One region of the Micromonospora sp. NPDC047187 genome, then DNA from elsewhere that is predicted to be linked to it. Evidence: riboswitches for the same ligand, from Rfam matches in the RefSeq annotation. Region 1 holds a riboswitch; the other holds the start of a gene.
The links. Region 1 has a riboswitch for cyclic di-AMP ahead of ABZ794_RS09685 (NlpC/P60 family protein). Riboswitches for the same ligand answer to the same signal wherever they lie in the genome.
Positions count from the first base shown of each region.

Region 2: it holds a riboswitch for cyclic di-AMP, as region 1 does, so the genes downstream of both, ABZ794_RS11365 (C39 family peptidase) here and ABZ794_RS09685 (NlpC/P60 family protein) in region 1, are expected to answer to the same signal.

Region 1 is NZ_JBEYUF010000004.1:96,311-102,059, forward strand. It holds tRNA gene ABZ794_RS09670 (tRNA-Gly) at 14-87, opposite strand; gene ABZ794_RS09675 (pyridoxamine 5'-phosphate oxidase family protein) at 271-828, opposite strand; gene dcd (dCTP deaminase) at 928-1,506, shown strand; gene ABZ794_RS09685 (NlpC/P60 family protein) at 1,580-2,620, opposite strand; cyclic di-AMP (ydaO/yuaA leader) riboswitch at 2,633-2,768, opposite strand; gene ABZ794_RS09690 (peptidoglycan recognition family protein) at 3,004-4,986, shown strand; gene ABZ794_RS09695 (C40 family peptidase) at 5,042-5,749, opposite strand, start outside.
Region 2 is NZ_JBEYUF010000005.1:61,477-68,968, forward strand. It holds gene pseI (pseudaminic acid synthase) at 20-1,072, opposite strand; gene ABZ794_RS11345 (glycosyltransferase) at 1,206-2,369, opposite strand; gene ABZ794_RS11350 (acyltransferase) at 2,669-3,904, shown strand; gene ABZ794_RS11355 (hypothetical protein) at 3,996-4,418, shown strand; gene ABZ794_RS11360 (hypothetical protein) at 4,554-5,324, shown strand; cyclic di-AMP (ydaO/yuaA leader) riboswitch at 5,609-5,749, shown strand; gene ABZ794_RS11365 (C39 family peptidase) at 5,982-6,830, shown strand; gene ABZ794_RS11370 (alpha/beta fold hydrolase) at 6,955-7,492, shown strand, end outside.

The DNA of each region.
Region 1 (5,749 bases):
GGGCTTCCGTGTGTGGAGCGGGTGACGGGAATCGAACCCGCACTGTCAGCTTGGGAAGCTGATGTTCTGCCATTGAACTACACCCGCAAGCGGCACCACTGTACCCGAGTCGTCGAGCCCGTGCACCCAGGTACCCCCGGAGGCCGTAGCTGTCCGCACCCCGCTCCGCCCGGGTCGACCCCGGGTTGATCTCGGCGGCGGCGGGCCGGTGCGTACGGCGGTGCCGGCTCCGTTGGTACGGAGCCGGCACTGATGATCTTTGAGCTGTGGTCAGGCGGCCGTGCACTGAACGTCACGGCTGAGGCGGGTCGGGCGCGCCTGCGGGACGGCGAGGGGCGCGGCCACCGCCGACGGGGCGTTTGGGTCGAGCCAGACCCGAACGGCCGGCCGACTCGGCGCGAGGCCCGGAATGCCGGCGATGTGCTGCTCGCGGCGGGTGAGCATGGCCACGTCGACGGTGAACTCGAAGAGCCGCCAGTCGACCTGCGGCTCGGCCCGGGCGCTCTGCGCCAACTGCGCCACCCGGATCGGATCGGTCACCGGACGGGCGCGCCCTGCCACGTACGCCTCGTCGTCACTCTCCTCCGCCGGGAACGAGTGCAGCGCGTAACGGCCGTCACGTTCGAGGTCGCGGCGCTTCGGCGAGTCGATGATGAAGCAGAACAGCCCCTCGGCGGTGATGACCGGGGAGACCGGATGGACGCGGGGCCCGCCGTCGGCGCGGACCGTGGCCAGATAGCCGAAGCCCGGCCCGTACTGCTGGAGGAGAACGCGGATCCCGTCGGCGAGTCGGGGCTCGTCGGCGGCGAATTCGGACCAGGAAGCCATGTGGGCATTCTATCGAACAAATGTACGAGCAGCGACCTCGACGCGCTGGTCACCGGCACCGAATCCGGCCACTTTTGGCAGCGCGGCTATGGTGGTCCGATGCTGCTCTCCGACCGCGACCTGGTCTCCGAGATCAAGGCCGGCACGCTGGGCTTGGAGCCGTTCGAGCCCACCCTGGTCCAACCGTCCAGCATCGACGTCCGACTCGACCGGCTGTTCCGGGTCTTCAACAACCACCTCTACACCCACATCGATCCCGCGATGCAGCAGGACGACCTGACCTCGGCGGTCGAGGTCCCCGACGGTGAGCCGTTCGTGCTGCACCCGGGGGAGTTCGTGCTCGCCTCGACGCTGGAGGTCATCTCGCTGGGTGACCAGCTCGCCGGCCGACTGGAGGGCAAGAGCTCCCTGGGCCGGCTCGGGCTGCTCACGCACTCCACTGCCGGCTTCATCGACCCGGGCTTCTCCGGTCACGTGACGCTGGAACTCTCGAACGTGGCGAACCTGCCGATCACCCTCTGGCCGGGCATGAAGATCGGGCAGCTCTGCATCTTCCGGCTCTCCTCGCCGGCCGAGCACCCGTACGGCTCGGTGGTCTACGGCTCGCGCTACCAGGGCCAGCGGGGGCCGACACCCAGCCGCGCCTGGCAGCACTGGCGGACCTGGCCCACCCGCTGAGGTTCAGCAGCTGGCCCCGAGACGACGAGGGCCCGCCGCGACGGATCGCGACGGGCCCTTCGATCACTCGGGGTCAGCCTGGACGGCCGTAGCTGTGGATCGGGCCGTCGTCGACCTTCTTCATCTTGACCGGTTGACCGGCCTGCGAGGCGTGCACCACCCAGCCGCCGCCGACGTACATGCCGACGTGGTGGATGTCGCTGTAGTAGAAGACCAGGTCGCCGGGGCGCAGGTCGCCCTTGCTGACGTTCTTGGTTACCCGGCTCTGCGCGGCGGCGTTGTGCGGCAGCGACACGCCGGCCTTCGCCCAGGCGGCCAGCATCAGCCCGGAGCAGTCGTACGAGTTCGGGCCCTCGGCACCCCAGACGTAGGGCTTGCCGATCTGCGCGCAGGCGAACTTGACAGCGGTGCCCGCGGCGCCGCCGGGGTAGCTGCCCGGGCAGGGTGCCGGGCGCAGCGGACCGCCGCCGCCACTGCCGTACACCTTGAGGCGCAGCTTCTGCAGGCGGTCGATCTCGTCGTTGATCTGCTTCTTCTTCGCCGCCAGCTGAGCTTCCGTGCGGGTCAGCTGGGCCACCATCTCGTCCAGTGGCGCCTTCTGCGCGGCCAGCTGGTCGCGCAGGTCGGCCACCTGGCGTACGTCCTTCTGCTGGTTGTGCGCGAAGCGGTCGAGCATTTCGAGCTGGCCGACCACCTCGCTGGGCGACCGGCTGCCCAGCACCGCGTTGACTGTCGAGACGTTCTCACCCTTGTAGGCGCGCACGGCCAGGGCGCTGACCTTGTTCATCGCGGCGTCGACCTGGCGCTCGAGCGGAGTGATCCGGGCGGCCAGCGCGTCTGTCTGCTTGCGCTTCGCGGCGAGGTCGGTGCGGGTGGCGTTGTGCCGTTCGATGATCGGTTCGAGCTTGTTCCAGTCGGCGTCGATCTGGCGCTCGATCTCGGCGACGGACGGGTCGGCGTGGGCCGCCGTGGCACTGCCGGTCAGAACGACGGCGATGCCGGCCAGCGCGGCGAGTGCGGTGGTGAAGCGGGACCAGCGTGGGCGCGGCACGATCGACGCCGGGCCGGCTGATGCCGACCGCTCGGACGACGGCCGCGGGGCATGGAGTGCCACCGGGTTCCGTACTCCTTCTTCCTGACCGCCTACCGGGTTAGCTGACGGGTTCGGGCGGGAAGTCGGCGCCCTACCGCAGTGGCTGCGGATTCACCCCGAGGGACCTGGGTCCCCGGTTCGCTCGGAAACGACTCGGCGGTGTCGGTCCGTTACCGCCCGGGCTGGGCGGAGCTGCTGTCGGGCCAACAAATGACCAGAGTAGAGACGTCTGTTACCGATCCGCAACCCGTGCGGCAGTGACACTCCGTACGGATTGAACGAGGTAACCGACCGTGTGTGAAGAATTCTTTCCATCCACTTCGATAGATAGAAAGGTATTGACGCGACCTCCCGGACGGCGCGATGGTGACCTGACCTCACTCCGCGAGAATCTAGGGGGTTCGATGCACCATCCAACCCTGTCGACCGGCTGGCGCGGGCTGCTCGCCGCCACAGTGGTCGCCGCCGCGACCACTGTGCCACTCTCCGTCGGCCCGGCCGCCGCAGCGCCCACCACCGACCGCCAGCAGCAGTACGCCGCAGCGGCCACCGAGTACGGCGTGCCGGCCGTCGTGCTGCTCGGCGTCTCCTACCTGGAGTCCCGTTGGGACACCAACGCCGGTACACCGAGCACCAGTGGCGGCTACGGTCCGATGCACCTGACCGACGCGCGGCACGTGGCCGCCCTACCCGGACGCGGCCACCACGACGCCGGCGCCGAGGACCCACGCGGCGACGACTCCCGCACCGCCCGCGTACCCGCGCCCCGGCCGGTCGAGGCACCCGCGCCATCCACCGCCGCGTTGCAGACCGTCGACGCCGCCGCCACGCTGACCGGCGCCACCCCCGAGGCACTGCGCACCGACGCGGGCCTCAACATCCGGGGTGGGGCCGCGCTGCTGAGCGCGTACCAGAGGGATCTGGGCGCGCCGGTCGGCGCGGACACCGACCCGGCGGCCTGGTACGGCGCGGTGGCACGCTACTCGGGCGCGGACAGCGCCGACGCCGCGGCGGCCTTCGCCGACGAGGTCTTCACCACCATCGGCGCGGGCGAAGCCCGGGTGACCGACGACGGCCAGCGGATCACCCTGCCGGCCCGCGCGGTGCGGCCCGAGCGTTCCTGGCTGGACCGGCTGGGCCTGCGCCGGCTGGCCCGCCCGGACGGGGTGGAGTGCCCCCGCACCATCTCCTGCGAGTGGATCCCGGCGCCCTACGAGGCGTTCGGCGACGGGGACTACGGCAACCACGACCTCTCCGACCGGCCCGCGCGGCAGAAGATCGAGTACATCGTCATCCACGACACCGAGGCGAGTTGGGCCACGACCCTGCAACTGGTCCAGGATCCGACCTACGTGAGCTGGCACTACTCGCTGCGCTCCGTCGACGGGCACATCGCCCAGCACGTGAAGACCAAGGACGTCGGCTGGCACGCCGGCAACTGGTACGTCAACGCGAAGTCGATCGGGTTGGAACACGAGGGCTTCGCGGCGCAGGGCACCTGGTACACCGAGGCGATGTACCGGACCTCGGCGAAGCTGGTCCGGCACCTGGCGATGCGACTGGGCATCCCACTGGACCGCCAGCACATCATCGGCCACGACAACGTGCCCGGCACCATCCCCTCGACTGTGCGGGGAATGCACTGGGATCCGGGCCCGTACTGGGACTGGACGCACTACTTCGACCTGCTGCACGCACCTCGACTGGACACCGGCACCCCGGCCACCGGAATGGTCCGGATCGACCCGGACCACACCACCAACCAGCCGGCGTTCACCGGCTGCGTCACCCCGGGCGTGCCCTGCGCGCCACGCGGCTCCTCGGCGGTGGTGCTGCGCAGCGCACCGTCCGCGGACGCGCCGCTGGTCAACGACGTCGCGCTCCGCCCGGACGGCAGCCCGAACACGATGGCGGTGTCGGACCACGGAGCCCGGGCGTCCGCCGGGCAGACGTACGCGCTGGCCGGACGGCAGGGCGACTGGACGGCGATCTGGTACCTCGGGCAGCGGGCCTGGTTCCACAACCCGTCGTCCGCGCCGACCGCCAGCTGGACCGTCGGCGTCGTGGCCACGCCGAAGCCCGGACGGACCACCGTTCCGGTCTACGGAAGGGCGTACCCGGAGCAGTCCGCGTACCCGGAAGGGGTGCCCTACCAGGCGATCTCGCCGCTCCAGTACACCCTGGCCGCCGGGCAGCGGTACGCCGTCGGCGCGGTGCTGGCCGGCGAGTACTACCGGGCCAGCACGTTCGACGGCTCCTCGCCCGGCGACTGGACGGTGATTCGCGGCAAGAACCGGTACGCGCAGATCCAGTTCGGCCACCGGATCATGTACGTCGACCTCGCCGACGTGCAGCTCTTGCCGTCCCCGGTCGGCGCCCCCCGCTGAGAACCACGACGGCCCCCGGTCGGTGACCGGGGGCCGTCGTGTCGCGCGAGGTGGATCAGCCAGGTCTGCGGAACCCGGCGACGGGCATGGTGTTGATGCTGGACACCTGCACCGGCTTACCGGCACGTGGCGCGTGCACCATGGTGTTGTTGCCCAGATACAGCCCGACGTGACTCAGGCCGGAGAAGAAGAAGACAAGGTCACCGGGACGAGCGTCGGCTCGCGAGACGGCCTTGCCCTCGTTCCACTGGTCACCGGTGTGGTGCGTGAGGTAGATCCCGGCCGCCTTGTAGGCGTACTGGGTCAGCCCCGAGCAGTCGAACGAGTTCGGGCCGGTGGCGCCCCAGACGTACGGCTTGCCGACCTTGCCGCAGGCGGTCTTGATCGCGGTGCGGGCCGCCTCGTTGACCACACCGTTGATGGTCGGGCAGGCCGCGGTCTTGACCGTGGTCTTGGGCATCGATGCTTCGAGCTGCTTGATCTCGCCGTCGATCTGCTTCTTCTTGGCCGCCAGCTCGTTCTGCTGCTTGGTCTGGGTGACGATCAGCGCGTCCAGCTTCTGCTTCTCGCCGTCGTACTTGGCCCGCACGGCCAGCACACCCTCGACCTCCTTGCGCTCCTGCGAAGCGAGCCGGTCGAGGATGGTGAGCTGCTCGGTGAGCGTGTCCGGCTTGGCGCTGACCAGCAGCGCGCCGATGTCGTGCGACGGGCCCGAGATGTAGTAGCGGGAGGCGAGATCGCCGACCCGGTTGAGCGCCAGCTC
Region 2 (7,492 bases), on a different contig from region 1:
AAGATCGCCGGGGCGGGGGTTAGATCTGATTCCAGCTCAGGGGGGTGCCTCGGGGGACGTCGGTGGTGAAGGTGCGGCCCAGGACCCGGTCGATCTCCACGGGCGCCAGCCCGCCGGCCGGCCGGATCGAGCGGACGTTGTGCGCGGTCACCGGATCGCCGGCCCGGACGTCCTCGACCACGAAGAGCGACCGGCGAAACCGTAGCCCCTCCCGCTCCGCGGGGGTCGGCCCGATCGCGGTGCCGCCCAGCGCCTCGAACGCGCGCCCGGACTCGGCGACCAGGGCCGTGAGTTCCGCCGGGTTCAGGGAGAAGTCCGAGTCCACGCCGCCGTCGGCCCGGTCCAGCGTCACGTGCTTCTCGATGAAGCAGGCGCCGAGCGCCACCGAGGCGACCGCCACCCCGATGCCGGGGGTGTGGTCGGAGAGCCCGACCGGCACGTCGAACGCGCCGGCCAGCACCGGCAACCGGCGCAGGTTGCTGTCGGCCGGCGGGGCCGGGTAGGACGCGGTGCAGGCCAGCAGGACGATGCTCGCCGCGCCGCCGGCCCGGGCGGTGCGCACGGCGGCGTCGATCTCGGCGACCGTCGCCATCCCGGTGGAGATCACCATCGGCTTGCCGGTGCTGGCCACCAGTCGGATCAGCGGCAGGTCGACCAGCTCCGACGAGGCAATCTTGTACGCGGGCGCGTCCAGCGACTCCAACAGCTCCACGGCGGTCGCGTCGAACGGCGACGAGAAGACGGTCAGGCCACGCTCGCGGGCCCGCTCGAAGATCGGGGCGTGCCATTCGTACGGGGTGTGCGCCCGTTCGTAGAGGCGGTACAGGTTCTCCCCGCCCCACAGCTCGTGCCCGCTGGAGATTCGGAACGCCGGGGTGTCGACGTCGATGGTGATGGTGTCCGGCCGGTACGTCTGGAGCTTGAGCGCGTGCGCCCCGCTCGCGGCCACCGCGTCGACGATGGCCAGCGCCCGGTTCAGATCGCCGTTGTGGTTGCCGGACATCTCGGCGACCACGAACGGTCGCTCCCCGGCACCGACCGCGTGCGGTCCGATCTTGATTGTCGCTGTCATTCCGGCCTCTGCTCAGGTACGCCCGCACCGGGGTGCGGTGGTGCTGTCGTCGTCCACCCGGCGGGCGGACGACCTGGGAAATCAGGGCACCGGGAGCCGCCCCGGCTCCCGGCGTGCTCCGCGGTGGGGTCGATCACGGCAGCCGGCCGACGGCCAGCGTGTCGCGCCGCTCCGGCGCGAGCCCACCGTCGCGGGTAGGCCCGGCGCTCGCCCCTCGCCCCGGGTCCTCGTCGGCGGCGACCGAACCGCCCTCGGCGCCGCCCACCGGGCCGGACCGACGCAGGCGACCAGCGACCCGGTGGGCCTGGCGCAGCGCCGAGTACGCCACCCAGTCACCCCGCCCGACGAGGCGGTGCTTGAGCCCGGCCACGCCCGGGGGCAGCGGGTAGCCGCCGGTGGGCAGGTACCGACGGTAGTGCGCGGCGGCCCGGTGGAAGAAGTCGCGCCGCAGGTGTGGGTGCAGCCGGCCGTCGTTGCCCACCACCACCAGGTAGTGGCTGATCATCAGCTCGAACAGCTCGGCCTGCAACCGCTCGTCCGGGTGCTTCCGGGCGACCCAGTCCATCAGCCGCTCGTACTGGGCGAAGGCGTCGAAGTGCCGGCCGCTGCGGGTGGAGGTGATCGCGCCCTGACGGCCCTGGCGGTACAGGTAGCAGACCCGGTCCAGCACGGAGATCTTCTCGGCCCCGATCAACAGGGGGTGGCTGAACGGGATGTCCTCGTACCAGCCGGGGAAGAACCGCAGCTCCAGTTCGTCCATGAAGTCGCGGCGGACCACCTTGTTCCAGGCGGTGTGCTGCACCCGCAGCAGCTGCGGCTGGTCGGTCAACCGGGTCACGCCGGTGATTCCGCATAGCAGCGGGCTGCTCGCGTCGATCTCCCGCCGACCGTCCTCGTGTACCCGCAGGTGGTCGAGCATCAGCACGTCGGGCTGGTGCTGGCGAAGCCGGTCCAGCACCGCCGCGATCGTGCCCGGTGGCAACCAGTCGTCGCTGTCGACGAACCAGACGTACCGGCCGGTGGCCACGTCGAGCCCGGCGTTGCGGGCCAGCCCCAGACCCACGTTGCTGCTCAGGTGCACGACGCGCACGCCGTCGCGGCTGACCGCGTACGAGCGGAGCATGTCGCCGCAGCCGTCCGGGGAGGCGTCGTCGACGGCGATCAGCTCGACAGTGTCCGACTCGCCCGCCGGGATGTCGGCCCGGATCGACTCGAGGCACTGGTACAGGTACGCCTCGACGCCGTAGACGGGCACGACGATGCTCAGCAGCGGTGCGGGCGTCGGCTCATTGACCACGTCCGCCACCTTCGACGACCCGGGTGGCCGGCCCCGGAACCTGACGTTGCCGCCGATGGTGGACTCTCTGAACTCCAGCCCAGCGGAAGGTTAACGCCGGGCCGGTGGTCGGTTTCCGGCCCGGGGAACGTGGGCTCGCGGGGCGGGTGGGATGCGTCCGGTTCACCCGGGAGTGACCCGGTAGGGTGCCTCGGTGCGGCCCTGCCGGGTCGTCGTGGGCGTCGCCGTCGCGCCGTCCGACGCCGCGACGAGGAGGCTACGACCGTGCTGGTGACCCTGCCGAGCGCCGGGATCCCGGCATGACGAGCGTCGCCGCGACGTCGGCCGCCCGGCCGGCACCGGCCCTGCCCCGGCTGCCCTCGCTGACCGGGCTGCGGTGGATCGCCGCTCTGCTGGTCTTCGGCTTTCACGCCGGCACCATGCGGATCATCGCCGAGCCGGACTACAAGGCCGTCATCGACGCGTTGTTCACCCTCGGTCTCTCCGGGGTGCAGTTCTTCTTCATCCTCAGCGGTTTCGTGCTGGTCTGGTCGGCCCGCGAGGGCGACTCCCGGCGTACCTTCTGGCGGCGACGGATCGCCAAGATCTACCCGAACCACCTGGTGCTGTTCGCGGCGACGCTCGTGGTCGCCTGGTGGTTCGCCGACCCGGTCCTGCCGGCGGCGGCGTTGGAGAACCTGCTGCTGTTGCAGGCGTGGGACCCCCGGCCGGGCTGGTTCTACAGCATCAACACCGTCAGCTGGTCGCTGTCCTGCGAGTTCTTCTTCTACCTCTGTCTGCCGCTGGCGCTGCCGCTGCTGCGCCGGGCCCGACCGAAGCTGCTCTGGACGCTGATCGTCGCGCTGCCGCTGCTGATCCTCGCGCTCTGGCCGGCGCAGGAGTTGGTGCCGGAGGTGAGCCGCTGGTGGTTCACCCAGATCTTCCCGCCGGTACGGTCGCTGGAGTTCTGGCTGGGCGCGGTGGCTGCCGAGTTGATGCGCCGGGGGCTGTGGCGCGGTCCCGGTCTGACAGTGGCCAGCGGGATCTTCCTGGTCACCTGGGTGGCGGCCGCGCAGTGGATCCGCGCCGAGCTGTGGACCACGCTGCTCGCGGTCGCGTACCTGTTGGTGATCACCGCGGCCGCGGACGCGGACGTGCGGGGTCGGCGCTCGCCGTGGCGGTCCCGGCCGCTGGTCTGGCTCGGTGAGGTCTCGTTCGCCTTCTACCTGGTGCACGTGCTGGTGATGACGAGCGTGCTGCGCTGGAGCGGGACCTGGGGGATCGGCTTCGCGGGCTGGCGTGGCCCGGCCGTGGTGCTCGGCTTCCTGGCGGCGAACCTGATCCTCGCCGGGCTGTTGCACCGCTTCGTCGAAACCCCGATGATGCGCCGGCTCGCGCCGCGCCGTGCGGCCCGTCCGGCGCCCGTCCCCCGACAACGCGCGGCCGGCGACGACGACGCACGGGACCCCGCAAGCAGCGCCCGCGGCAAGGTCGACGGACCTGCCGACGAGGTCGGTCAGGCCGGCGGGCGATCACCGTACGTCGACCTGCGCTGACAACGTCCACCCTGGTCAACGGGTCGGCGCGGCGCGATCCGACACGCCCGTGGTCGGTGCGCCCGGCTCGGCGCGACGGTAGCGTTGGGGCGTGCTTCCGGTCGCGTTCACCTGTCCGCTGTGGTGGGTGGCGCGCTGGGCGACTCGGGTGCTGACCAGCCTCGCCGTCGTCGCGGCCCTGGCGCTCGGCGCAGGCCCGGCCACGGCCACCACGGCAACACCCGGCCCGGTGCCGACGTCGAGCGCGGTGCCGGCCTCTGTCGCCGCCGGCCCGCTGGCGGCCTCCTGCCGGCACTCCGCGGCACCCGGTGCTGCCCGCCCGGCCGCGGCGATACCGCCGGAGGCCGCCGAGGAGTCCGTCCCGACATGGTCGGTCGACACGCCGGTGGCGCTCCCCGATGATCAGGGCGCCATCGCGGCCGGCGTGCTGCCGGTCCGCGCGGCCGAATTCGGCCGGCTGCCCCTCCTCGACGGTACGAGCGGTCGGGCTTCCCGGGCCCCACCCGGGCGCTGAGCCACCGGGACGACCGTCCCGCCACCGTGCCCTGTCGACCCACCCGCTCCCTGACCCGCCGACCCGTGGCCCACAGTGGCCCGCTGATCGGCGCGGCTCCCCATCGCACTGCTCATCCTCCCCGAGGTGCCGACCATGGAGACAGTCGTCTTCTACCAGTTCGTGACCGAGGTGCCGCGGGCCGCCGCCATCTGGTCGACGCTGTTCCTGCTGACCCTGGGCCTGCTCTCCGTGCTGGCCGCCCGCCCCGAACGGGACCGGCCCACTGACGACCCGCTCCCGGCCGGGCCCACTCCTCGGGAGGTGGCCGCCGCCGAGGCCGTGGACCTGCGCCGCTACGCCGAGGAGGTGGCCGTCGCCGCGGCCGGCGCGGCCACCACCGCCAAGCGGCGGCGTGCCGCCTGGCTGACTGCTCAGGAGCAGCTGGAGCGGGCCTGGATCGGGTACGACGAGGCGGACACCGCAGCGCGTCGCTTCGCTGGCGCCGGTGCGCTGCCCACCCCGCAGACCCCGCACACCCCCGCCGAGTACGCCGCCCGGGAGCGCTATCTGCACCGGGCGGTGATGGCTGCGTACTGGCGGGGGGAGCTGACCATGGCGCAGCTCGGCGACGTGTTCGGGCACCGGCGCGGCTGGGATCCCCGGCGGCACCCGGTCGAGCAGGAGGTGCTGATCAGCCGGGTGGTCCGGGATGCGCGGCTGGCCGACTACCAGGTGGCCGCCGGCCGTGAGCGGGCCGCCTGGCGTGACGCGGAGTTGGCCGCCGAGTCGGCTCGTGCCCTCGCCGAGGAGGCGTACGCGGCGGCGGCCCGGCTCCGCCCGACCCTGGTACCCGCGCGCCGCACGGTGGCCGGGGCGTTGCGTCCCGCCGTCGTGGCACTGTGGCGCCCGGCCCGGGTGGGTTGAGCCCAATCCGTGATGTGAGGCCGGTCACCCAATCGGGAAATCGGACGTCCGACGCGATCGGCGGCATTGATCCCGCGATTGTGGCCGCGTTCTTTGCGGCCTGTCCGGTTGTCGCCCGCAGGCGTCGCCGTAACCGGTTGTCCCATCGAGTCACATCATCGGCAATACGCGCAGAAATTGTCGCGCCAATTGGGGTTTACGCAGGTGAACCTGGCTTGGCAGGGCGTTGAGACGCCAGTAGTGTCGTCCCGTCCGGTGCGGTAACCGATCGCAAGACGCGACGCCGCACCGACCCGCTTAATCGTGATCAACGAACCGGGGACCCACCAGTAAGTCCGGGGTGAATCCGCGAGCCACGGCCCGCGGTAGGGCGTCTTCCCGCCCGAATCCGTCAGCTAACCCGGTAGGCGGTGTCGGAAGGAGTCCCATCCTCGTGCAGCACCTTTCCACCCCTCGGTTGTTCCCTCGCCTCCACGGCGCGGCGGTGCACCCGCTCATCCGTCCAGTGACGGTGAGCTGACCCCCGGGTCATCGCCTTCCCCGCCCGGCCACGCCGGGCGTTCCCCTGAGCGGTTCACCATCCGCGGACCACGGTCCGCGCGCTGGCGCCTGCCCGGATACCGGTCCGGCCCCGGTGTGCCGCTCTCCCCCCGATCCGTGGAGGACCCCGTGAAGCACACCCTGCAGCGTCAGCTCCGCCGCCTCGCCACCGAGCGCCCGTACCAGATCGTCGCCGCCTCCGCCGCGGCCCTCGCGATCGCCACCACCACCGGCGCCCTGCTCACCACTGCCGACGACGCCCCGGCCGGCCAGCGCACCGCGACCACTGTCGCCGAGATGCGCAGCGACGTCGCCGCCTCCCGCGGCGAGGCTCGGGAGGCTTCCCCCTCGGCCAGCGCCGCACCGACCACTGCCGCCCCGGCCACCAGCGCCGCGTCGCCCGCCGCCAAGGCCAGCAGCAACCCGGACCTCACCCGGAAGCCGGAGCGGCCGAAGCCGCCCGCGACCAAGGTGCTCGACTACGACTACGAGGCGCAGAACACCTACTACAACTGCGGCCCGGCGGCCACCCGGAACGCGCTCAGCGCCGCCGGCATCGACCGCACCCAGGAGGAGCTCGGCGCCGAGCTGGGCACCACCGAGATGGGCACCAACTCGGCCGAGGACACCACCCGAGTGCTCAACGCCGAGGTGAAGGGCTCCCCGTACCGGACCCGGATGTTCCCCGGCGCGCCCAGCCCGGCCCAGATGGACCGGCTCCAGGCCGACGTGGTGAAGGCCATCACCGACGGCCGGGGCGTGGTGGCCAACGTCGTCGGCGACGCCACCGACACCGACGGCGGCTGGCACTCCTACGGCGGCGGGCACTACATCGCCGTCGTGGGCTACAAGGACAACGGCCGCACCGTACGCATCGCCGACTCGGCGAACCCGGCCGACCCGTCGTACTGGATCACCACGATCGACCTGGCCAACTGGATCACCAGCCGGGGCTACTCCGCCTGACCCGGGCACGCTGACCGCCGCGGGCGCCGTCCTCCACAAGGGGCCGGCGCCCGCGGCGTCTGTCCGCGTGGTCCCGTCATCGACGGCTCTCGTACCCGACCGTGAACCGTGGGAGACTGCGGCCGTGGTGGAGAAGACGGGTGGTCACGCCGGCCGCAGGCCGGTCCTGCTGCTGCTGCACGGCATGGGAGCGACCGGGGACGTGTGGTTGCCCTGGGCCCCGTACCTCGAGCAGCACTGGCCCGGGCGGTGGCTGGCACCGGACCTCGCCGGCCACGGCTGGGCGTCGCCGCTGCCGTCGTACTCCTTCCCGGGCTTCGCCCAGCAGGTCGCGCAGGCGCTCGCCCCCGACGACCGGTTGGTGGTGCTCGGGCACTCGCTGGGCGGGGTGGTCGGTCTCGCGCTTGCCGCCCGCGACGCCGGAACGCCGGTGGACGCGGTCGTCGGGCTGGGCATCAAGGCACTCTGGTCACCCGCTGAGCTGACCCGCGCCGCCGAAGTCGCCGCCCGCCCGGTGAGCTGGTTCGCCAGCCGCACCGAGGCGGCTCGCCGCTACCTGCGGGTCTCCGGGCTGGCCGGCCTGGTCTCGCCGGACCACCCGGTGGTGGACGCCGGGCTGCGCCAGGTCGACGGCCGGTGGCGCCTCGCCATGGACCCGGCCG